DNA from 3 places in the Alkalihalobacillus phoenicis genome. Region 2 is predicted to be linked to each of the others. Evidence: riboswitches for the same ligand, from Rfam matches in the RefSeq annotation. Region 2 holds a riboswitch; each other region holds the start of a gene.
What was found. A riboswitch is a leader RNA that binds a small molecule or an ion and turns the genes downstream of it on or off. The one in region 2 is predicted to bind S-adenosylmethionine.
Positions count from the first base shown of each region.

Region 1 (7,579 bases), 1.0 Mb from region 2:
TAACATCATTAATGTGAAAAATATGGAAACCGGCGCTCAAGAACAAGTAGAATTAGACAAACTAACTTTATATATAGAGAAACATATTCAGGGAGGAAAATAGAGATGACTGTACGCACACATAGTGGCACTATTGATGAAACAAAAGTAGGAGAGAAGGTTTTACTTAGAGGCTGGGTTCAAAAACGTCGTGACTTAGGGCAGGTAGTTTTCCTTGATATTCGCGATTGTTCTGGACTCGTTCAAGTTGTATTCAGTCAAGAAATTAACAGTGAGGCACTTGCGATTGCTGAACGTGCTCGTAATGAATATGTACTTGAAGTGGAAGGAACTGTTGTTGCGAGAAATGAAAATACGATTAATGAAAAGATTGCAACAGGCAAAATTGAAGTGCATGCACAAAGTGTTCAAATTTTAAATGCATCAAAATCACTACCATTTCAAATTGAAGCAAACACAGACGCTTCTGAGGACATCCGTTTAAAATATCGTTACCTTGACCTACGTCGTCCAGACATGCAAGAAACATTTAAACTACGTCACCAAACGACAAAATTGATTCGTAACTTTTTAGATGAACAAACATTTATGGAAATCGAAACACCGATGCTGACTAAAAGCACACCTGAAGGAGCTCGTGACTATTTAGTTCCTAGTCGTGTTCATCCTGGTGAGTTTTACGCATTGCCACAATCACCGCAAATTTTTAAACAGCTATTAATGGTGTCCGGTTTTGAGCGTTATTATCAAATTGTTCGCTGTTTCCGTGACGAGGATTTACGTGCAGACCGTCAGCCAGAATTTACACAAATTGATATTGAAACTTCATTTATGGATAAAGAAGAATTGCTAGCGATAACAGAAACAATGATGGCGAAAGTCATGAAAGAAGTGAAAGGTTTGGACGTGACGTTACCATTCCCTCGTTTAACGTATGACGATGCAATGAATCGTTATGGATTAGATAAACCAGACACGCGCTTTGGGATGGAGTTAATTGATTTAACAGAAGCATTAAAGGACACGGAATTTAAAGTGTTTAAATCTGCTTTAACAACTGGTGGAACGGTTAAAGGACTTAATCTTGAAGGTGGAGCGGATAAGTTTTCGCGTAAAGAAATTGATGCTTTAACGGACTTTGTTAAACAATATGGAGCAAAAGGTCTTGCTTGGTTAAAAGTAGAAGAAGAAGGATTAAAAGGACCAATTGCTAAATTCTTTACGGATGAACAGACTTCAGCATTAATGGAAACGATGAATGCGAAAGTCGGCGATTTATTATTTTTTGGGGCAGATAAAAAACAAGTTGTGTTCGATAGTTTAGGTGCACTTCGTTTAAAATTTGGTAAGCAGTTTAACTTAATTGATGAATCAAAATACAACTTCCTATGGGTAGTCGACTTCCCACTTGTTGAATTTGATGAAGATGCGAAACGTTTTGTTGCACTTCACCATCCGTTCACAAGCCCGAAAAAAGAAGACATGGAATTGCTTGCGACAGACCCAGCAAATGTCCGTGCCGATGCTTATGATTTAGTATTGAATGGTTATGAGTTAGGTGGAGGTTCACAACGTATTTATCAACGTGATGTCCAAGAAAAAATGTTTAATGCTCTTGGGTTTACACCAGAAGGGGCAAAAGAAGAGTTCGGATTCTTATTAGAAGCGTTTGAATATGGAACACCTCCACATGGTGGAATTGCTCTTGGGTTAGACCGATTTGTTATGCTGCTTGCAGGGCGTCATAATTTACGTGATACGATTGCCTTCCCGAAAACAGCTAGTGCAAGTGACTTATTAACAAATGCTCCAAGTCATGTAAGTCTTGAGCAGTTACTTGATCTAAATTTATCTGTGATTGCGAAAAAAACGGAAAAGGTACTTTAGGGAAAAATTGGATTGACAAACTAAATTCTTTTCCTTTATAATCGTAATAACTTTAAAACGACAATTAAACTTATCTAGAGTGGCGGAGGGGACTGACCCGAAGAAGCCCGGCAACCTATTTGCGTGCCAAGCAAATAAAGGTGCTACATTCAGCAGGATGCTAGTCATTCTGAAAGATAAGAAAAGGCCAAAAAAACCTTTCCTTATTGGAAAGGTTTTTTTACTTATTAAGCGAGTATTTGTGAGAGAGGGGCCAGGAAGATGAAAATAGGGTTAATTGGTTTTGGCACAGTAGGAAAAGGAGTTGCAGACCGAATTGAGGCGACAAGAGAACAACTACAAGCAAAATTTGGTCAGGAGATTACAATCGAAGGAATTTTGATTAAAAATAGAAATCAGTACGTAGAGAATGAACATGCCACAGTGATAACAAATGATTGGACTGAATTTTGCCAAAAATGTGATTATGACATTATTTTTGAAGCGATTGGTGGACTTGAACCGGCCTTCTCCTATACGGAATATTTTTTAGAAAAAGGGACACCTGTGATTACCGCGAATAAACAACTTGTAGCTGAATACGGGGAACTTTTAGAAGATATTGCGACACGAAATCAGACTTATTACGGTTATGAAGCCGCTGTTGCAGGAGGAATTCCAATTATTAATGTGATAAAAGGATTACTAACAACGACACTTGTCACAAAAGTGAGTGGAATCTTGAACGGGACAACGAATTATATTTTGACAGAAATGAAAGAAAAAGGCTTGTCCTTTGCAGAGGCACTAAAGGCGGCTCAAGAGCTTGGTTACGCTGAAAGTGACCCGACCGATGATATAGAAGGGTATGATGCTTCATATAAAATTCGAATTTTAGCAAAATGTTGTTTCGGGTTTTGGATCAACCGTGAGAATGTGACAAGAAGAGGAATGGATGAGATGAAAGATTGGCAAATAGAATTAGCGGAACGGCTTGGTTTAACATTAAAAATAGTCGGGGAAGCAACGTTGTTTTCGGGTGAAATAAAGGCCGAAGTAGCTCCTGTTTTTTTTACAGAAGAAGAGGCGTTTTCAAAAATTTCTGGGGTGACTAACGCAGTTAAAGTACAAGGGCCAACAATTGGGGAATTAACCTTTACTGGACCAGGTGCTGGAAAGGAAGCCACGGCAAATAGCATGATTGAGGATTTTCTTTTTCATACCGATTTTCGAGGACATAGAAGCGGCTGGAATGGCTCTCCTGTATTAGAGGTTAGAGAAGATAGTACATCACTTGTTTTTAATTCTAATCCGACTGACCTTCAAATCGAGGAGTTACTCCATCCAGAAGCTAAAATTATTTACAGAGAAAAAAGTCCAGATGGAGAGACAGTTATCGTGACAGGGCAACCTGAATTCAAACATGAGTCGGTTCAGGTGATCAAAATAGAAGGCTCACTTGATAATATTCATATGAATCGCTCACTCGAACTCAGCCGTCTCACTTCTTAATTTTTTAAATACATCAATAAATAAATGAGGTTCTGAACGAATATGGAAGGTCCGTACACCTTGTGTTGTGTGTAAATATAAATAACCGATCGCCTTCTCTTCTTTTAATCGGTAGGAAATATCTAAAATCGATTTAATCGGAAATCGTTCATTTTTTGCGATAATGGAGTCCTTATTTATCAGGAGATCAAAGGAGGTTTCAACGATTTTTTTTTCGATTAAACCAATCTCTTGTTTAATTTGAATACATCGTTGCTTGGCTAGTGGTTCCATCTCTTCATTCACTTCCTTAGAATTAAAATAGGTTGAATCTTCCTTGTTTTGCTAATAATACTGTACCATAGCAAAAGCAAGTGTTCCAAATAGGATAATAGTTTGAATATTAAAAAAATCATTGAATGAATGGAGCTTGCGCTGTATAATAAGCATTAAGAAACAGAAATCCTGTGATGTTCGTTATCTTTAAACGTTTTGAGCCAACGTTTTTTGATCGGGAGCATATATGTTGCTTTTTGGATTACAAGCCTAAACGATTAGGACTTAAGAAGAAAAGCACAGGGCACCCACCTGCTGGAGCAGGTTCAAAGCTTTAGTTGAATACGGCATACACGGGATTTCTGTCCTACATAATGATGATAGAGATATAAGCTATCTTTTTTGGGAGGAATAGTACCAAAATGGGATAGTTTTTTTGTTTGCGGATTGTTGGGCAAGTCTTGAAAGTCTCGAAATATGAACAAGCACAAGAAGTTACATAGCTTCATGTGCTTTTTTAATTGGTGAAAAATGGAGCTGGAATTATTCGCTGGCATTTTTATGTCTCTTTTGGACGAGCTATTAATTTTTGTGCCTTATCCATTTTGAATAAAATAGTTCCAAACACCATTTTGTTTCTTTTTAACGACTTGATCGTTATTCTCTAAATAATCTAAGTGCCCAATGATTTCAGACATTACGAGTGAAAACTGGGAGGAGTAGCGGTGCTCATACATCTCTAAGGCAAGGGCATTTCCGGTGTTCACTCCTACTTTTATATATTCTAATAATCTATTTGCTTTTTGGTCGATTCCAGTGATACGTTGCCTAATAAGGTCATGCGGGTTCGTAATTATTGAGCCATGACCAGAGTAAACCTTTTTTAAAGGCAACTGCAAACATTTTTCTAAAGAATGTTTATGCTCGACAAGCGTCAGTATCTTCTCTCCGTCTAAATTAGGCTCAACAATCGCATTACTCGATATATGCTCAATTAATAAATCTCCTCCAAATAATACTTCCTCATCCCTTTTATAAAAAGCGACTTGATCCGGAGAGTGTCCAGGAAAATCAATAACTTCAAACCCTTCATATTGATCTGGCATCCGAGTTAAATCTGCTTGAATGGCATTTGCTTGGTTTTTGACAAGGGACTCTTTTAAATAGCTCACTTGGTTTTCTCCAGCTAAACCACAACCCATTTCTTGATAAAGTTCTTTAAAGAATTGAATACGGCGTTGCAAAAAACGAGGCTCTCTTTTTAATCTTGGAAAAGCTTCAGGATGAACATAAATAGGAATGGCATTCGTTTTAGCAATATAATTAACCAACCCAACATGATCGATATGGTGATGGGTTAAAAGAATAGCTGTTAGATCGTTCAATGAAAAGCCATACTGATGTAAATTCTTTTCAAAATGTTCAACAAAACTGGGAGCATTAAAGCCTGCATCAATAAGTAAGAGTGAACGTTCTGTTTTCACAAGGTAGAAATTAATCGATTTTAAATTGGATGGATGTTTTATTTCAATTGGAAAAATTTGATATTTTTTCATTGTACCTCCTTTTTTTTAGCGGGTAATTCATTATGTAATAAACACGAAAATTTATTATTCGTAATGATTCAAAATAGGAAAAATACAGAAAATACTTATCTTTTATAGTAAAGGACAACTTAATAAAAATCAATTTAAGAAATAAATGTTTTATTTTTGCAACGAAAGTTTAAAAAAGCTATTGAAATTCAGAATGTTTAGATATATTATAAAATTCAGATACAGAACTTTAATCAAGACTTGATTTTTGAAAGCGTATTCATGAAAAGGGAGGATTTTAATAATGAAAAAGTCACCGATTTTATTTGTCACAATGTTTCTTTTGGTATTCTTTCTAATGGCCTGTGGTAATAGTGCAATTCAAAGTACTGGTTCTTCGAATGAACAGCCAAGTAATAATGGTTCAAATGAAGAAACGGATGAGCAAGAAGTTGTTAAGATTGGAAGTATTTTACCTTTCTCGGGTGTCTACGCTTCGCTTGGAAAGGATTTATCTGATGGAATGAAACTGTATTTTGATGAAGTAGATTGGGAAGCTGCGGGTGTGAAGATTGAAATGATTGAGGAGGACACGGAAGCAGATCCTCAAGTAGCTTTAAGAAGGCTACGAAAATTAATGGATCAAGATCAGATTGATATATTGACAGGTGCGGTTAGTACAGCAGTCGCTTATGCGGTCCGTGATGAAGTAGATTCAAATCAGTTACCATATTTGGCTTCTCATGCGGGGGGGAATGATTTAACAAGAGCTCAAAGAAGTGATTATATTTGGCGCTCTTCGTTTTCCTCATGGCAAATAGGTCATTCAATGGGGGCATGGGCTTACGAGAATATTGGTGAAAAGATTTATATGGCTGCTGCGGATTATGCATTTGGGCGCGAAGTATCGGCTGCATTTAAAGAGGCTTATGAAGCGGCCGGGGGTGAAATCGTTGGTGAAGTGTATCCGCCACTAGGGAATAATGATTATGCCTCTTATTTAACAACGATTGGTTCAGCGGAAGCAGATGGAGTTTATGGATTTTTTGCAGGAAGTGATGCGGTGCGATTTGTTCAACAATATGAACAATACGGTTTAAAGGAACGTTTTCCTTTAATTGGTTCAGGTTGGCTTGTTGCTGAAGATTTACGAGAGTCGATTGGAATGGCAGCTGAAGGGGCTTTTGTCTCTACTTTTTGGGACTACAATTTAGAAACAGCAGAAAACCAAGAGTTTGTGACAGCTTATGAAGAAGCTTATGACCGTCGACCAACCATTGAATCATTAGAAGGCTATGATGCAGCAAGGATCATTGTTGAAGCTATAACGGCTCTTGATGGTGATGTAAAAGATCCAGACAAAATCGTTGAGGCAATTTCAGAAGTTGAATTTGTTAGCCCACGAGGACCAATCAAGTTTGATCAGGACACTCATCACATTATTCAAAACCTTTATATTACGGAAACAGTAGTCGAGGGCGACAGAACAGAAAATAAAATATTGGAAACCGTGGAGTCTGTCCAAGATCCGGGGGAATAAGTGTTCAAAATGGTAGTATCGGTGGGGGCGAGTCTTGCCCCCAGCTAGTAAATGCTTGATCAATAGATAGAGAGGGGTATTGATGTGGATATTATCGGAGCACAGTTAGTGAATGGATTATCATACGGACTGTTGTTATTTATTATTACTTGTGGACTTTCCTTGGTTTTTGGAATATTAGGGGTTTTGAATTTAGCACATGGATCCTTGTATATGTTTGGTGCTTATATCGCTTATTCCTTAACCGCAACCTTTTCGCAAAGTTTTTGGTTGGCACTCATTATCGCCCCTCTAATTGTTGCTTTAATTGCATTGGTCGTGGAACGAGTTTTACTGCGCCCAACGTATCAACTCGGTCACCTGTCTCAAGTATTGCTTACGTTTGGTTTAGCGTATGTTTTCCATGATATCGCCTCTATTATATGGGGATCGAATGTCTTAACGATTGTTGTACCGGAAGTTTTTTCTGGTTCAATCTCGTTGTTTAATCAGGTTTTTCCAGTTTATCGTTTAGTCGTTATTCTTGTCGGAATATTAATCGCTGCTATTTTATGGTATATCCAGAGCCGAACAAGGTGGGGAGCGATTATCCGTGCTGGCTTAAGTGATAAGGATATGGTTGGGGCATTAGGTGTCAATATTAAGCTAGTATTTACGGTTGTCTTTGTGATTGGAGGACTGTTAGCAGGTTTTGGCGGTGTTGTAGCAGCCCCCATTTTAGGCATTTATCCTAGTATGGAGTTCCAAACACTTATTTTAGCTTTAGTTGTGTTAGTTATTGGTGGGCTTGGTTCAATTGCGGGTACACTTGTAGCAAGTATACTTGTCGGCATTGTTGAAACTTTTAGCCGGTTTTTATTCCCTGAACTTA
Region 1 covers NZ_CP154853.1:2,416,914-2,424,492, reverse strand. Annotated here, with positions in the region: gene hisS (histidine--tRNA ligase) at 1-103, shown strand, start outside; gene aspS (aspartate--tRNA ligase) at 106-1,887, shown strand; SAM riboswitch class I at 1,955-2,070, shown strand; gene AA0017_RS11640 (homoserine dehydrogenase) at 2,149-3,378, shown strand; gene AA0017_RS11635 (hypothetical protein) at 3,349-3,651, opposite strand; RNA gene ssrS (6S RNA) at 3,817-3,997, shown strand; gene AA0017_RS11625 (MBL fold metallo-hydrolase) at 4,230-5,189, opposite strand; gene AA0017_RS11620 (ABC transporter substrate-binding protein) at 5,473-6,708, shown strand; gene AA0017_RS11615 (branched-chain amino acid ABC transporter permease) at 6,793-7,579, shown strand, end outside.
Region 1: it holds a riboswitch for S-adenosylmethionine, as region 2 does, so the genes downstream of both, AA0017_RS11640 (homoserine dehydrogenase) here and mtnK (S-methyl-5-thioribose kinase) in region 2, are expected to answer to the same signal.

Region 2 (7,579 bases):
GTTTTAAATATACGAACCGCAACGACTTTACGATCCTCTTGTAAAGTAAAGTAATGACGATAATACTCTGGTACAGAAATCAGATCACCTGGCTCAAGTTCAACATCAAACCATCTTTTATCTTTGCTTTCAATCGCAAATATACCATGACCACTGACGATAAAACGAACTTCATCATCTGTATGATGGTGCTCATTTAAGAAGTTCTTTAAAAGGTCATCTAAATTCGGTGTTGAATCAGATAAAGAAATAACATCTGCCGTTAGATAGCCTCGACGTGCAGAAATATCAGCAATTTCATTCTTATAAACGTCTAAAATTTCTTCTTTGTTTTCATCTGTTAACGTGAAGTTTTCCACTAAATGCTCGGGTAAATTACCTGTTCCCCACTGTTCATAAATAACATCTTGTGCCTCTAAATAGGAAACTAATTCCTCTCCTGCGATTCTTTCGTCATTATCATGAAAACGTAACGTTGCCATTTTCAATTCCTCCTCTAATTAATTGTTTATATTGTAATTGTCGTAAGTGAAACGAACATAGAAATTCAAATGCTTCAAGGTGTTTTTTAGCTTCAAAACCCGTTCGTCCCCAGACGGTAATACCATGATTACGAATGAGTACACCTTTTACTTCAGGTGTGATTTGAGCGGCTAACTTTTTCGCTAAGGTGGGAATATGAGCATGATTTTCAATAATCGGTAAGTTGATTTCGCCATCCTCTTCCCAAATGCCAAATGCTTTAATTAATTCTTGCCCTTTAAATGTGATAAAACCTTTGTCTCCATACAAATCTGAAATGAGATTATTATCCAATGTATGAATATGCAAACTACAGCCCGCATCCGTTTTTTGATAGATTTCAGTATGTAAAAGCGTTTCGGCTGAAGGTTTTAAGTGTGTTTTCTCAACCGCTATACCCGATTCATTGACGAGTAAAAAATCTTCATCTGTTCTTTTACGTTTATCTTTGCCGCTTGCTGTCACTAAAAAAGTAAGCGGATCAGAGCTTATTTTTATCGATAAATTCCCACTCGTTCCTGGAAACCAATCCCTTGCTGCTAGTTCATCTTTAATATCTGCAAGTTCGTTCCAACGCTCATCACTCATAATGTTACCTCCTTACTTTTTAATTGCTCAACAATTTCGTGGAAATTTTCAAACGATGAATAAGGCAATTGTAATTCCTCACATTTTTCCTTTAAAAAATCACGAGCAAAAACATAATCGGCTAATTTTGCTGCTTCAAAATCAGTGACAGAATCACCAATCACAATTTTATAATAATCGTCATCAGAAAATTTTCTTAATATCGTCGGCTTACAACAACCACAATCCTTTGCACAAAACGAATCACAAGCATTTGGCTACGTAATGATCAGCTTTTCAGTTGAATCATCATGACCATTGCAATAAATGGAACTAGCCGCAATGGAAAAGGGCTCAAGGATGGGATAAACAAAAAAGTCTATTCCTCCACTTACGACGTAAAAGGGGATGTTTTGCTCCTTTGTATAATCCAATAATTGCCTAAATCCATCTCGAATCACGACAGTATCTAATAAATAGGTAAGTATTGCTTCCTTTTTCTCACTTGGAATAAGAGAAAAAAGCTTACCAACACCTTCTTTTATAGAAATTTCTTGGTTTAAAATCTTATTCTTAATTTGCTCCGATTCCGGTGGGGCAAATTGTTTCATTAAAGCAATGATATTATCGGTTTCTGTAATCGTGCCATCGAAATCACAAAAGATAACCGGCTTCCTCATGGTTTTAAATAGCCCCATGCATCTATCGCTTTTTTCAATGCGTCACTATTCTCCGACACTTCTGGTAAACTCTTTCCTTCTAAAACTCCATCTATAGCATCACGGAATGCCCTACCACCGGCCGCTGCCCCATCTGGATGCCCGTGAATTCCTCCCCCAGCATTAATCACAATGTCGTGACCAAAGTCTTTGATGATCTTTTCTGTCATTCCGGCGTGAATCCCTGCTGATGGAACAGGAAAAGCTTGTTTATAAATGTTATCAACCACCTGGAGATTTTGAGTAATTGCATCTGTTTCTCCTTTATCTAAGGCAACACTACCGTATGGGGATGGAAAGAGGACTAAATCCGCTCCTGCCATTCTTAATAACTTCCCTAATAATAAGGAATAAGAAAATCCATAATTCGTAGATGCAGTCATCGCTCCACTGACAGCTGGATGTGCCAATATTGGGACATCGATATCTGGATCTTCTCGTAATGATTGTAAAACGTCTAATCCATAAGCAAAGACATTAAATAATAACGCAGGGGCCCCGAGATCAACTGCCTCTTTGGCTCTTTCCTTTAATTCAAACGTTCTTCCCGTTAGATTAACCGCATAAAGGGGACGATGACCAGTTGCTGCAGCCGCTTCCGTTATGGCCGCCAATCCGACTGGAACTCTTTCGACTAATGGTGTTAACTCATTTTCAAATAAAATCTCATCATCTTTAACAAAATCAACTCCTCCAAGAGCTTGGACGAGCATTTGTTCATGTAAAGAATCTAAGGAACGACCTATGGCCGCTTTAAAAATACTCATTAAAAGAGGACGATTTTGAACATCAACAATTTCACGAACACCTTCAATCCCATATCTCGGACCGGGAAAATAGGTTTTTAATTCAGGTGAAAAATCTAAATCGATTAATTTGACTTGACCATCTAATGAAAGTTTGCCAAAAGTTGTTGTTAATATAGCTGGTAAATCGGCACTGAAGTTCGCACTAGGATAAGTTATCGTAATAAGACCCTTATTATCGGGTAACTCCTTCACTCGTTCAACATAACCTTTATGAGCCTTTAATTGCTCTTTTTCAACACTCGGTAAGTTCGTCCAAGAGCCAACGGTTAACCCTAATGCAATTCCTTCTGCTTTTTTCTCTAGCTGTTCCTTTGTTCCATTTATTAGGTATGTCGCTGTTACATGACTCATTTAACATTTCCCTCTCTCTTATTCTCCTAATTCGAGCTTCTTTAAGTCGCAAATCATTCAAAAAACCTCTCCATATATATAGGGAGAGGTGAATCGTACATTCACTCTCTCATCTATCAATCTAATGACTGTAAGAATTAGCACCGTGTTTGTTATAAACCGGTTGCCGGGTTTCATAGGGCTCATCCCTCCACCTGCTCTTGATAAGAGATATTTGATTATCTGACCATTTTAGTCTGAAATATAAATTCCTTGTTCTATATAATGCCAGTAGCCCCACCAAATTGTCAATCTTTTTTTAATATTATTTTTTATTCAAAAATTTATTTTTTTGCCTTCGTTTATCATTTACTATTCTTATCAAGTTAACTTAGTAAGTGACCAAGCTCTGGTGTTCAACTTAGACCTTTTTATGTGTAAAAAAGAACTTGACGTTATCTATCTAAATCGATTATAGTTATTTTTAAGAATTCTTTTCTATATCTTTTGAAAATTCAATAAAATCACTCTTATCCTGAGTAGGTAGAGGGAATTGGCCCGATGACACCGCAGCAACCGACCTTATTGGCACGGTGCTACATCCAACAGACATTGTCTGGTAGATAAGAGAGGCGAATGTCTCACACCTATTCACCTCTTTCTGTCAATCAGAAAGAGGTTTTTATTATTTATTAAAGGAGCAATGCGTAATGACCGTTCAAACGAAAAAACAATATGAAGAATTAAATACGGAAACAGCCGTGTCTTATTTAATCAATCTTGGTCTTATTAAAACGGATGAAGAGACAGTTGTTTCCGAAATCGGAGACGGAAATTTAAACTATGTTTTCCATATTATCAGTCAAACAATAGGACGTTCATTTATTATCAAGCAGGCCCTCCCATACGCAAAAGTTGTTGGAGAAAGTTGGCCACTTACACTTGACCGTGCACGAATTGAAGCATCAGCCTTAAAAGAAGCCGCAAAAGTCGTACCCGAATTAGTTCCAACAGTCTTTCATACCGATGAAGAGTTAGCGCTGACCGTAATGGAGGATTTAAGTGAATTAACGATTTTAAGAACAGGATTAATTCAAGGAAATAAATATCCCCTTGTAGCCCAACATATTGGTACATACTTAGCACATACCCTTTTTACAACTTCAACATTTGGTTTAAATCAACAAGAAACGAAAAAATTTGCCGTTACTTATTCGAATCCTGAGTTATGTAAAATAACAGAAGATCTTGTATTCACTGACCCTTATTTCGATAGCGAAACGAATAATTTTGAGGAACATTTAGCACCTCAAGTGCATGAGCTATGGCAAGATAAAGAATTAAAAAAAGAAGTCGCAAAATTAAAATATCTTTTCTTAACAAAGTCTGAAACCTTAATCCATGGCGATTTACATACAGGGAGTATTTTTGTATCTGAAACAGAAACGAAAGTCATCGATCCTGAGTTTTCCTTCTATGGTCCGTTCGGTTTTGATATCGCCGCCTTTTTAGCCAATCTAATCATGAATTATATCGCTCAAGAAGGTCATCAAAAAGATCCTGAAAAGAAAGAAGATTTACAAAACTATTTACTTGATACAATCGAGAAAACATGGGATATTTTTTCTAATGAGTTTAAAAAGCTTTGGTTAGAAACATCCATTGAACCTTTTTCAAAATTAGAAGGTTATGTCGATGACGTATTAGCCGATATTTGGCAAGATACACTTGGTTTTACTGGTTGCAAAATGATTCGCCGGATGATCGGTTTAGCTCATGTCCATGATGTAGATAGCATCGAATCCGCCGAAATTCGTTTACGTGTACAAACAAGTATCATTGACCTTGGTCGTAAACTCATAGTAGAGAGAAAACAAATTGAGGGAGCTTTAAAACTTGTCTCAAATGTGGAGGGAGCCTACCAATGACCGTACAATCCGTTGAATGGAAAAATGATTCCATCGTCATTCTTGATCAGCAGCAACTTCCTCATGAAATCGTTTATGAACACTTAACAACGATTGAACATGTATGGGAGAGCATTACCTATTTAAAAGTAAGAGGAGCACCTGCGATAGGCATCGTCGCTGCTTTTGGATTAGCTTTATGGGCCCGTTCCAAACAATCCAATCAACTTGAACTCTTTTTAGATGAATTTGAAAAACAAAGAGACTATTTGGCAAGCAGCAGGCCAACAGCAGTCAATCTTTTTTGGGCGATTGATCGTATGGTTAAAACAGTAAAAAAAGCTCATAGTGTTGTAGAAGCAAAAGATTTAGCCGTTGCAGAAGCGATTGCGATTCAAAAAGAAGATGCAGAAACATGCCGAAGTATCGGTGAAAATGGTTTATCGTTACTAAAAAATGGCGATACCGTGATGACAATCTGTAATGCAGGAGCTATTGCCACGGCAAAATATGGCACAGCCCTTGCTCCGTTTTATTTAGCAAAGGAACAAAATTTGACATTAAAAGCATTTGCTTGTGAAACAAGGCCCGTCTTACAAGGCTCTCGTTTAACGGCTTGGGAATTGCAGCAACTAGGTGTTGATGTGACCCTCATTACGGATAGTATGGCCGCCCATACATTAAAAACGAAGGAAATCAATGCCGTAATCGTAGGGGCAGACCGAATTGCGGCAAACGGAGATACTGCGAACAAAATTGGAACATATGGTTTAGCATTACTCGCAAAAGCTCATGACATTCCTTTTTACGTCGCCGCACCTTTTTCGACCATCGATCTTGAAACATTAACTGGTGATGATATCCCAATTGAAGAAAGAGCCGCTGAGGAAATTACTCACCTCCAAGGAAAAGCAATTGCTCCAGCTGCTACTCAAGTATTTAATCCGGCCTTTGATGTCACACCATCAGAATTAATTACCGGGATTATTACCGAATATGGCGTCGTCAGAGGAGATTATCAAACGGAACTAACGAACTTATATTCCAGTGAGATTGAGACGATAAAAGTTTAATAAACTTGTAAATGAAGTGACGATACTAGCGTAACATCCCATAGTATCGCCACTTTTTTTCGTATACAGCACTTATTTATGTGACGCGCCCTTCTTTTTCTATCCATATTTCGTGTCGTCTATTATGCTTTATGACGTGCTCCCTCCCTCCTCTCTCATATTTCGCGTCGTATTTCATGGTTTGCGACGTGCTCCCTCTCTCCCTTCTCATATTCCGTGTCGTATATTATGCTTTATGACGTGCTCCCTCCCTCCTCTCTCATATTTCGTGTCGTATATTATGCTTTATGACGTGCTCCCTCCCTCCTTTCACATATTCCACGTCGTATCTCATGCTTTACGACTCGCTCCCTCTCTCCTTCTACATATTCCGCGTCGTATATCATGCTTTATGACGTGCTCCCTGCCTCCTCTCTCATATCCGGTGTCGTATACCGCGTTTTACGATTCACTCCTCATATCCAAGCTTTCCGATCAAAAAACGATAAGAAGATAAATCTCTTCTTACCGTTTATACAAATATGCTTAATCTTCTTATATTCCCTACCTTAGCATACCAACATAGATGCCATTATTTGAACCTGGTATTTCAATAGCCCCTACAGCTTTTTTATAAAATTCAACGGGCCCAGCTCCACCAATAATAGCATAAGCATAGCCCATCCGCTTCATTTCATCTAGACTTTGAATAAGCAATTGCAAACCAATCCCTCGTCCCCGTTCTGATTCCGCGACACCGGTTGGTCCAAAAAAATTTAAAGTTGTTACATTAAAACAAGCAAATCCAATAATATTTTGTCCCTCTACCGCGATAAAGCAAGAAGACGGAGTTTGAGATAACGCAACATCGACCTCACTTGCCCATTGTTCTGAGAAATTGGTCCTGACCCAATCCATGACAATATGTTTTTCAGGGGGTAATGGTTTACGAATCTTCCAGGTTTGGCTGTTTGATTGTTCAAGCTTTGGTAATGAATAAAGTGGAACTAATAAATCTCCCATTTTCGCCTCCAAATTTATGCATCGTAATTCACAACGTACAATTGTAAATTCGTATTATAATAACCTTCACTAAATTCAGTCACTTCACCATTTTCATCCATTGAATATCTTAATCTTTTTAATAATGGAGTATCGATAACAATTTCCAATAATTCAGCAATATGAGGTGATGATTGGCAGACGGCAAATTCATCTCGGAATTTATCTAAAACAAGCTCATGCTCAGCTAATAATTCATAAAGGGATTGATCGTTTAAATCATCCTCATCAAAGTCTGCTAACTCAATCGATAAAAAGTGAGTGAAATGAATATATGGCGTATTATTTAAATAATATAATCGCTCTACTCTTACACATTCTTTACCAAATAGTCGATATGGTTCTGAACCCATTTCATTTTGAACAATTTCTGATTTTAAAACCTTTTTCTTTATTTTATGCCCTTTTTCAACTAAAACCTCCGTAAAACGTTTCCCTTTTGAAAGTTTTGAGGCAGAAGTGTTACGAATAACCTTAGTTCCTTTTCCACTCTTTTTTTCTAAATATCCTTCTTGTACAAGTTCTTTAATCGCATTTCGTACCGTAATTTTACTTACATCAAACTCTTCTTCTAATTGAATTTCTGAAGGGATATTCTCGCCAATTGGGTA
Region 2 covers NZ_CP154853.1:1,384,519-1,392,097, reverse strand. Annotated here, with positions in the region: gene AA0017_RS06595 (1,2-dihydroxy-3-keto-5-methylthiopentene dioxygenase) at 1-482, opposite strand, end outside; gene AA0017_RS06590 (methylthioribulose 1-phosphate dehydratase) at 460-1,110, opposite strand; partial or broken gene AA0017_RS06585 (2-hydroxy-3-keto-5-methylthiopentenyl-1-phosphate phosphatase) at 1,107-1,769, opposite strand; gene AA0017_RS06580 (2,3-diketo-5-methylthiopentyl-1-phosphate enolase) at 1,766-2,968, opposite strand; SAM riboswitch class I at 3,075-3,178, opposite strand; SAM riboswitch class I at 3,475-3,577, shown strand; gene mtnK (S-methyl-5-thioribose kinase) at 3,658-4,875, shown strand; gene mtnA (S-methyl-5-thioribose-1-phosphate isomerase) at 4,872-5,927, shown strand; gene AA0017_RS06565 (GNAT family N-acetyltransferase) at 6,471-6,929, opposite strand; gene AA0017_RS06560 (GntR family transcriptional regulator) at 6,944-7,579, opposite strand, start outside.

Region 3 (7,579 bases), 130 kb from region 2:
GAGGAATTTGATATTGAACAGTTAAAAGAAGAGGCTTTTATCTCTTTATTATCTGAATACGGAAATTCATCTACGGCTTCTATATATCGAATTAAAGAGTATGGGAAAGAAATTATTGAATTTGAAGCAATATACAAGCTGTATCAATCCTTTGTGCAAAAATAAACTTGGTGACATTCCCAGTCATTGAGTTTTTATTTTTTTATTACTCAACTTTTGCAGAGTATGATTGACTCTTAACCGTTGATAGAGATTGATTTTAGGGCGATACCATACTCAAATTGACTTTACATGGACGGTTCAATCGTTGACAGTCTGAACACATCTCTTCGTAGGCTGTTGAAGGAAACTGTTCACTAAAATGAAGTGCTTCGGCTGTCGCTCCCAAAACCATACTCCGCGTCCTGCGGGAACCTGGCGAGCCTCCTCGGCAAGCCTTGCGGGGTCTCGCTCCACGGTTTATTCCCGCGGGAGTCTCCGTATGGTTTTGTCCGCTAAGTGTCGTGGAGATGCTTGATGATATGGCCATTCTCAATCAGCTATTTTTAACGCAGAAGGACCTTCTTCTTCACTTTGTTGGTTATGAAACTAAATAGGGAGTTGCCACCTATTTTTTCCTAAGTCTGTAGTCATGAAAAGACAGGATAAACAAGCTCGATCATCTAGCTAATGTACAGAGCATCAACACTGATTTGTTTACAACTGTAACGGAATTAGTCATGGAAGGAGAAAAATCATTCTCAAGCTACTGTACTTTGAAGTAAGGACTATTTTTTTATTCAATGAGAAAACTGAACCTAGATTCGATTCCATGATCTAGCGGACAAACAGACACGGAGACTCCCGCAGGAATAAACCGTCCAATGAGACCCCGCAAGCGTGCTGAGGAGGCTCATGAGGTTCTCGGCAAGGACGCAGAGTGTCTGTTTGGGAGCGACAGCCGAAGCGCATTGTACATTGTATATTTTTTCTAGATGCACAGTTTATCCGTTTGGTGTGATAGTGCGTTCTCGCTTTTTAAACGTGTCAAGGGCATTTGTTTAAGAGCTTCCCTTTCGCTCTGCCAACTCGTTGAACGGATTTTCTCGATGCGAAAGTTGAGTTATTAGTAATGGTTAAATAGAGAGCGGAAAAGAAGCTATCACCTCTACTCTATATGAAAAAGGCTTGCCGCTTGGTGAGTTTTCTTTTTCTTATTGCCTCCTTTCTGTTAAAATAATGATGCGGTTTGTATCAAGTGACCAGAAAACATGTGGGCGAATAAACTAATGTACATATATAAATAGGAGATGAGACATCTATGAAAATTGCGGTGTTATATGGAGGAGTTTCAGCAGAGCGTGAAGTATCGCTTTCATCAGGTAAAGGAATTATTGCGGCTTTAAAAAATAAAGGACATGAAGTGGTTGGAATCGACTTTAATCCAAACGAATTAGAAGAAATTATTCAGTTAGACGTCGATATTGTCTATATTGGTTTACACGGCCGGTATGGTGAAGACGGAAAAGTTCAAGCCCTATTAGATATGCTAAAAATTCCATATGTTGGTTCAGGTGTGCAAGGTTCGGCTTTAGCGATTGATAAAGCAAAATCGAAGCTCTTTTTTAATCGGGCAGGTACAAAAATCGCTAAAGAGCAAGTATTGTTTAAACATAGCTTTAAAGAAGAGGTCTTTATTTGTGAATTAGATTACCCAGTCGTTGTTAAACCGAATCAAGAAGGCTCAACGATTGGAATTACGATTGCTGAAGATGAAGAAACGCTTAAAAATGGCATTAAGGAAGCTTTTCAATTAGATGAAACGATTTTGCTGGAAGAATTTATTAAAGGTATTGAAGTAACCGTTGCTGTACTTGGTAATAAAGGCGCTGAAAAAGCATTACCAGTCGTAGAAATCGTGTCAAAAAATAAACATTATGACTATGAAGCAAAATATGCAGTTGGTATGAGTGAACATATTATTCCAGCCAGAATTTCTGCTGAACAAACAGAGTATGTTCAAAAACACGCCGTTCTTGCTCATCAAGTATTAGGGTGTGATATTTATTCACGAGTTGATTTTATCATTCCAGACCAAGGCGAACCAGTTATTTTAGAAGTGAATACATTACCAGGAATGACGCCGACTAGCCTTTATCCCGATGCAGCAAAAGAAATCGGCTTAAGTTATGATGATATGATTGAAAAGTTAGTCACGTTATCTTTAGAGAAATAAATGGCAATACAGGGGCTTTAGAGAATGGTGAAGGAAGCTCTTGTGATTGTGTGGTAACGAAATGGAGTGGGGTAAATGAAAAGGGAAAAAATCATTATTATAGGAGCTGGACCATGTGGGCTTGCCGCCGCTATTTCCTGTCAAGAAGCAGGCTTTGACCCACTCATTATTGAAAAAGAAAACATTGTCAATACGATCTATCGTTTTCCAACACACCAGATGTTTTTTAGTACGAGTGAACGCTTAGAAATTGGAGATGTCGCCTTTGTAACCGAAGAGCGAAAACCAAAAAGAAATCAAGCCTTATCATATTACCGTGATGTCGTTAGAAGAAAAAAACTACGGATTCATTCTTTTGAAAAAGTGAAATCGGTTGATAAAATAGGTCATTCTTTTAAAATCGTGACGGAAAAAGATCAATACGAAGCAGCATATGTCATCATTGCGACTGGATATTATGATTCACCTAACTATTTACATGTTCCGGGTGAAAACTCGGCACATGTTTTTCATTATTTCAAGGAAGCTCATCCTTTCTTTGGCAAGGATGTCGTCGTTATTGGTGGTAAAAACTCAGCGGTAGATGCGACACTTGAATTAGAAAAAGCGGGTGCCAATGTGACGGTTTTATATCGTGGACTTGAATATTCTTCTAGTGTCAAACCGTGGATATTACCTGAATATGATGCACTTGTTAGAAATGAAATGATTGCCCATCACTTTGGAGCAGAAGTCGTCGAAATAACAAAAGAAGAAGTGATTTATTCGGTTGAAGGTGAAATAAAACGAGCAAAAGCTGATTTTGTGTTTGCGATGACTGGATATCATCCAGACCATGCATTTTTGAAACATGTTGGGGTCGTGGTGGATGACGAGAGTGGAAGGCCGCAATTTGATGTAGAGACAATGGAAACGAATGTTGAAGGATTATATATTGCAGGTGTTATAGCAGCAGGAAATAACGCAAATGAAATTTTTATTGAAAATGGTCGTTTCCATGGGGACAACATCGTTCAGTCCATTTTAGCTAAGGAATTATAGTATTCAATTTAATAAAAAACAGCCTCGACGATTTTGATATCGTCGAGGCTTAAATACGAGCTTTCTCATTTTAAAAACAGATTTTGCAATTCTGTTTGATTACTTGTTAATTCTAGTGCGACCATTAATTTTAAACGAGCCTTTTGGCCGTTTAATCCGTTCGTAAAGAGGACACCTAGTTCTTTTAAACGTTTGCCGCCACCTTCATAACCATAAACATCTTGAACAATGCCACTATAACAACGGGATACGAGAATAACTGGAATGCCACGGTCGATCGTATCTTTTAGTGCAGGAACGATGGCTGGTGGGACGTTGCCTTGGCCAAATGCCTCAATGACAAGTCCATCAATTCCGGATTGAGTTATGGCGTCAATGATATTTGCTTGCATTCCCGCATACGTTTTCATCAGAATAACTTTTTTGGTAAGTCTCTCCACATTGTAGCTTTCTCGTTGTGATAAAGTATGGTGGAAGCTGACGGTTTGTTTTGTAATGATGCCAATAGGTCCATATTGTGGGCTTTGAAAGGTCGCTATATTACTAGAATGGGTTTTTGTGACGTTTTTGGCTGTATGAATCTCGTCATTGAAAACAACTAGTACGCCTTTATTAATGGCTTGTTCGCTAGCGGCTGTTTTGACGGCTGCAATCAGATTATGTGGACCATCTGAACCTAATTCATTACTCGAACGCATTGCACCGGTGACGATGACTGGAATTTCCCAATTTAAAAGCAAGTCTAATAAATAAGCTGTTTCCTCTAAAGTGTCTGTCCCATGTGTGACTACGACTCCTGTAAAATGTTCGTCTCTTACTCGCTTTTTGATACGATTTGCCAGTTCAAGCATTAAAGATGGCGTCATATGAGGAGATGGGATGTTTAAATAGTCATCATTTTCAATATCGGCAATACTTGTTAGCGATTCAATAGTGGAATATAATGGATTAGAATCAAATGGGGTAACAGCACCACTATCATCTTCTTGCATAGCAATCGTTCCACCTGTATGTATGATTAAGATTTTTTTCATTTAAGCTCACCTCTGTTCATTCATTTCAGCTCATGTTACGATTATATTATAACGTGTATTGAAGCTTGTTCCTAACGTTTTATTTTTCAAAGTTGATGTAAATTTGAGAGAAGGGTCGGACCTATATTGTTTGCAGTTCTAACAGCGGCAATTGCACCTGGAATGGCACTCTTATCCTATTTTTACTTACGCCATCAATATTCTCAAGATATTAATGGATTGGTTTTACGTTCATTTGTTATAGGAGCCATTTTAGTTTTTCCAGTTATGGTTTTGCAATATGCATTTGTAGTGGAAGGTTTTTTTACGGATCCTATATCAAAATCTGTGATTTTATATGGGTTTTTTGAAGAATTTTTTAAGTGGTTTTTATTATTTTTTATCGTTTATCAGCATGCGAAATTTAAACGACATTATGATGGGATTATTTTTGGGGTAGCGATTTCACTTGGTTTTGCTTCGGTAGAAAATGTTTTTTACCTTTTAGCTTATGGTGTTGAAACGGCTCTTGGAAGAGCATTATTACCTGTTACGAGTCATTCTCTCTTTGGTGTTATTATGGGCTATTATCTGGGGAAGTCTAAAATGGAAAGCGAGAACAAAGGGTCTTATTTATTAATGGCCCTCTTAGTGCCAGTCGCTCTTCATAGTCTTTATGATCTTATTCTTAATTTAGTCAGTATGTATTTTTTAATCGCGATTATACCTTTTATGATTTTGTTATGGTGGTTTGCCCTACATAAAGTTAAATTAGCGAACCAATTAGATCGCTAAGGGAAGGGGTGTTCTTTCTGGAAGATATTCGTTATTTAGTGACGATTCGTTGTTTTCAATGTGGTGAAAAATTTATTTTAAGAGGAAAGAGAACAGAAAAAGGGCAATATGAAACGGGTTTTAAACGATGTGTATGTGGAAATGAGTCAAGCCTTCATATTGATGCGACACCAGAAAAATAAAAAACACTTGCAAAAATGTTTGAATTATTGTAATTTTAGTTCAATACAAAAAATGAAAATTTGAATATGGAGTTTCTTATCAAGAGAGATGGAGGGAATGGCCCGAAGAAGTCTCAGCAACCAGCCGAAATGGGTCAGGTGCTAAATCCATCAAGCATGATGCTTGAAAGATAAGGAGGAGTTCGTCGATTTTATTTTTTATCACACCTTCTTCTTAATTGGAAGAAGGTGTTTTCATTATATTTGCTAAAGACATCCAATGACAATAATAGAGTGGGGGAAACATAGATGACAAAAAATAAAAATTTAGAAACTACTTTAGCACAGATTGGCAACCGATTAGATGACCGAACAGGGACGATTAACACACCGATTTATCTGTCAACAGCTTATCGTCATACAGGAATTGGTGAGTCGACGGGGTATGATTATGCGAGAACGGGTAATCCAACGCGAGAAGTGGTTGAGAATGCAATTGCGACTTTAGAAGAAGGGGATCGCGGTTTTGCATGTAGTTCTGGAATGGTAGCCATTCAAACCGTTTTCTCCATTTTTGAACAAGGTGATGAAATTGTCGCTGCGAAGGATTTATATGGCGGTACATATCGACTGTTTGAGCAAGGCTGGCGCAAATGGGGAATCTCTTTTGCCTATGCTGATCCGAGAAATATTAGAGAAGTGGAATCAGTCATTACAGAAAAAACGAAGGCGATCTTTATCGAAACGCCAACCAATCCACTCATGCAGGAAGCATCTATTTCTGAGTTGGCCACACTTGCTAAAAAATACGACCTCTTATTAATTGTCGATAACACCTTTTATACACCACTTTTGCAGCAACCGTTAGTGGAAGGGGCTGATATCGTCATTCATAGTGCTTCTAAATATTTAGGTGGACATAATGATTTGATTGCCGGTCTTATCGCTGCTAAAGGGGAAGAGCTTTGTGAGAAAATTTTTTACTATCATAATGGGATCGGCGGAATTTTACCTGCATTCGATTCTTGGTTATTGATTCGTGGCATGAAAACATTAGCTTTAAGAATGGAAAGACATGAAGAAAATGCAAAAGCAATCGTTAGTTTTTTAGAAAATCATCAAGCTGTCACAGATGTTTTGTACCCTGGTAAAGGTGGAATGCTCTCCTTTCGAATTTTAGAAGAGGAAATGGTCAATCCATTTTTACAGCAATTAAAGCTCGTTTCCTTTGCAGAAAGTCTTGGTGGAGTTGAGAGTTTGATGACGTATCCGGCGACACAAACTCATATGGATATTCCAGAGGAGATTCGAATCGCAAATGGTGTGTGTAATCGATTATTACGTTTTTCAGTTGGGATTGAAAAAGTAGAAGATTTAATATTTGATCTAGAGCAAGCATTTGAGGCTGTTCTTAAGTTAGAAGAGGGGGAGAGAGTTTGAATTTAATTGAGAAATTACAAAACAATCTTCTTGTTGGTGACGGAGCGATGGGAACTATCCTCTATGAACAAGGAATTGATCAATGTTTTGAAGAGATTAATTTGTTACATCCTGAAAAAATTGAGGCTGTACACCAAGCTTATATTGCGGCTGGAGCGAATGTGATTCAAACGAATACGTATGCGGCCAATCGATTGAAGTTAGAAAAATACGGATTAGAAGATAAAGTGCGAGCATTGAATAAAGCAGGTGTCCAGATTGCGAGCGAAGTAGCGAGTGATGAGATTTATGTGCTCGGCACAGTAGGAGGAATACGTCGTTATAAAAATGAGGAATGGACGTTAGCAGAAATTAAATCCGCCTTTTTTGAACAAATGACAGAGCTTCTAAAAGAGGGGGTTGATGGATTATTACTTGAGACGTTTTATGACCTTGAGGAAGCATTAATGGCCACTCAGCTTGCGAGAAAGTTAACCGATCAAGTACTTGTTGTCAATGTTTCTTTAGGCGAGGTCGGGGTGATGCAAGGAGGGGTTCCACTAGAAAAAGCTTTTCAGCAATTAATTGAAGCAGGTGCAAATGTTGTTGGGTTAAACTGCAGGATGGGTCCGTTTCATATGTTAAAATCGATCGAGACGGTTTCTTTACCAAAAGGTGCTTATTTAGCTGTTTATCCGAACGCGAGTTTACCAGATTTCCGTGATGGGCGCTATTATTATCAATCGAATTCAGATTATTTCGCCGATATGGGTGAGAAGTTTATTGAACAAGGTGTGCGTTTAATTGGCGGGTGCTGCGGGACTACTCCAGAGCAAATTAAAGCATTTGCCGAAGTAGCTAAATTGAATAAACCAGTGAACGAAAAAAAGGTCAAATCCATTTTAAAAGTTGATTCGAGACAAAACCATGCACGT
Region 3 covers NZ_CP154853.1:1,516,026-1,523,604, forward strand. Annotated here, with positions in the region: gene AA0017_RS07220 (genetic competence negative regulator) at 1-165, shown strand, start outside; gene AA0017_RS07225 (D-alanine--D-alanine ligase) at 1,301-2,215, shown strand; gene AA0017_RS07230 (YpdA family putative bacillithiol disulfide reductase) at 2,291-3,256, shown strand; gene AA0017_RS07235 (asparaginase) at 3,322-4,290, opposite strand; gene prsW (glutamic-type intramembrane protease PrsW) at 4,417-5,064, shown strand; gene AA0017_RS07245 (hypothetical protein) at 5,073-5,246, shown strand; SAM riboswitch class I at 5,320-5,423, shown strand; gene AA0017_RS07250 (methionine biosynthesis PLP-dependent protein) at 5,535-6,665, shown strand; gene AA0017_RS07255 (bifunctional homocysteine S-methyltransferase/methylenetetrahydrofolate reductase) at 6,662-7,579, shown strand, end outside.
Region 3: it holds a riboswitch for S-adenosylmethionine, as region 2 does, so the genes downstream of both, AA0017_RS07250 (methionine biosynthesis PLP-dependent protein) here and mtnK (S-methyl-5-thioribose kinase) in region 2, are expected to answer to the same signal.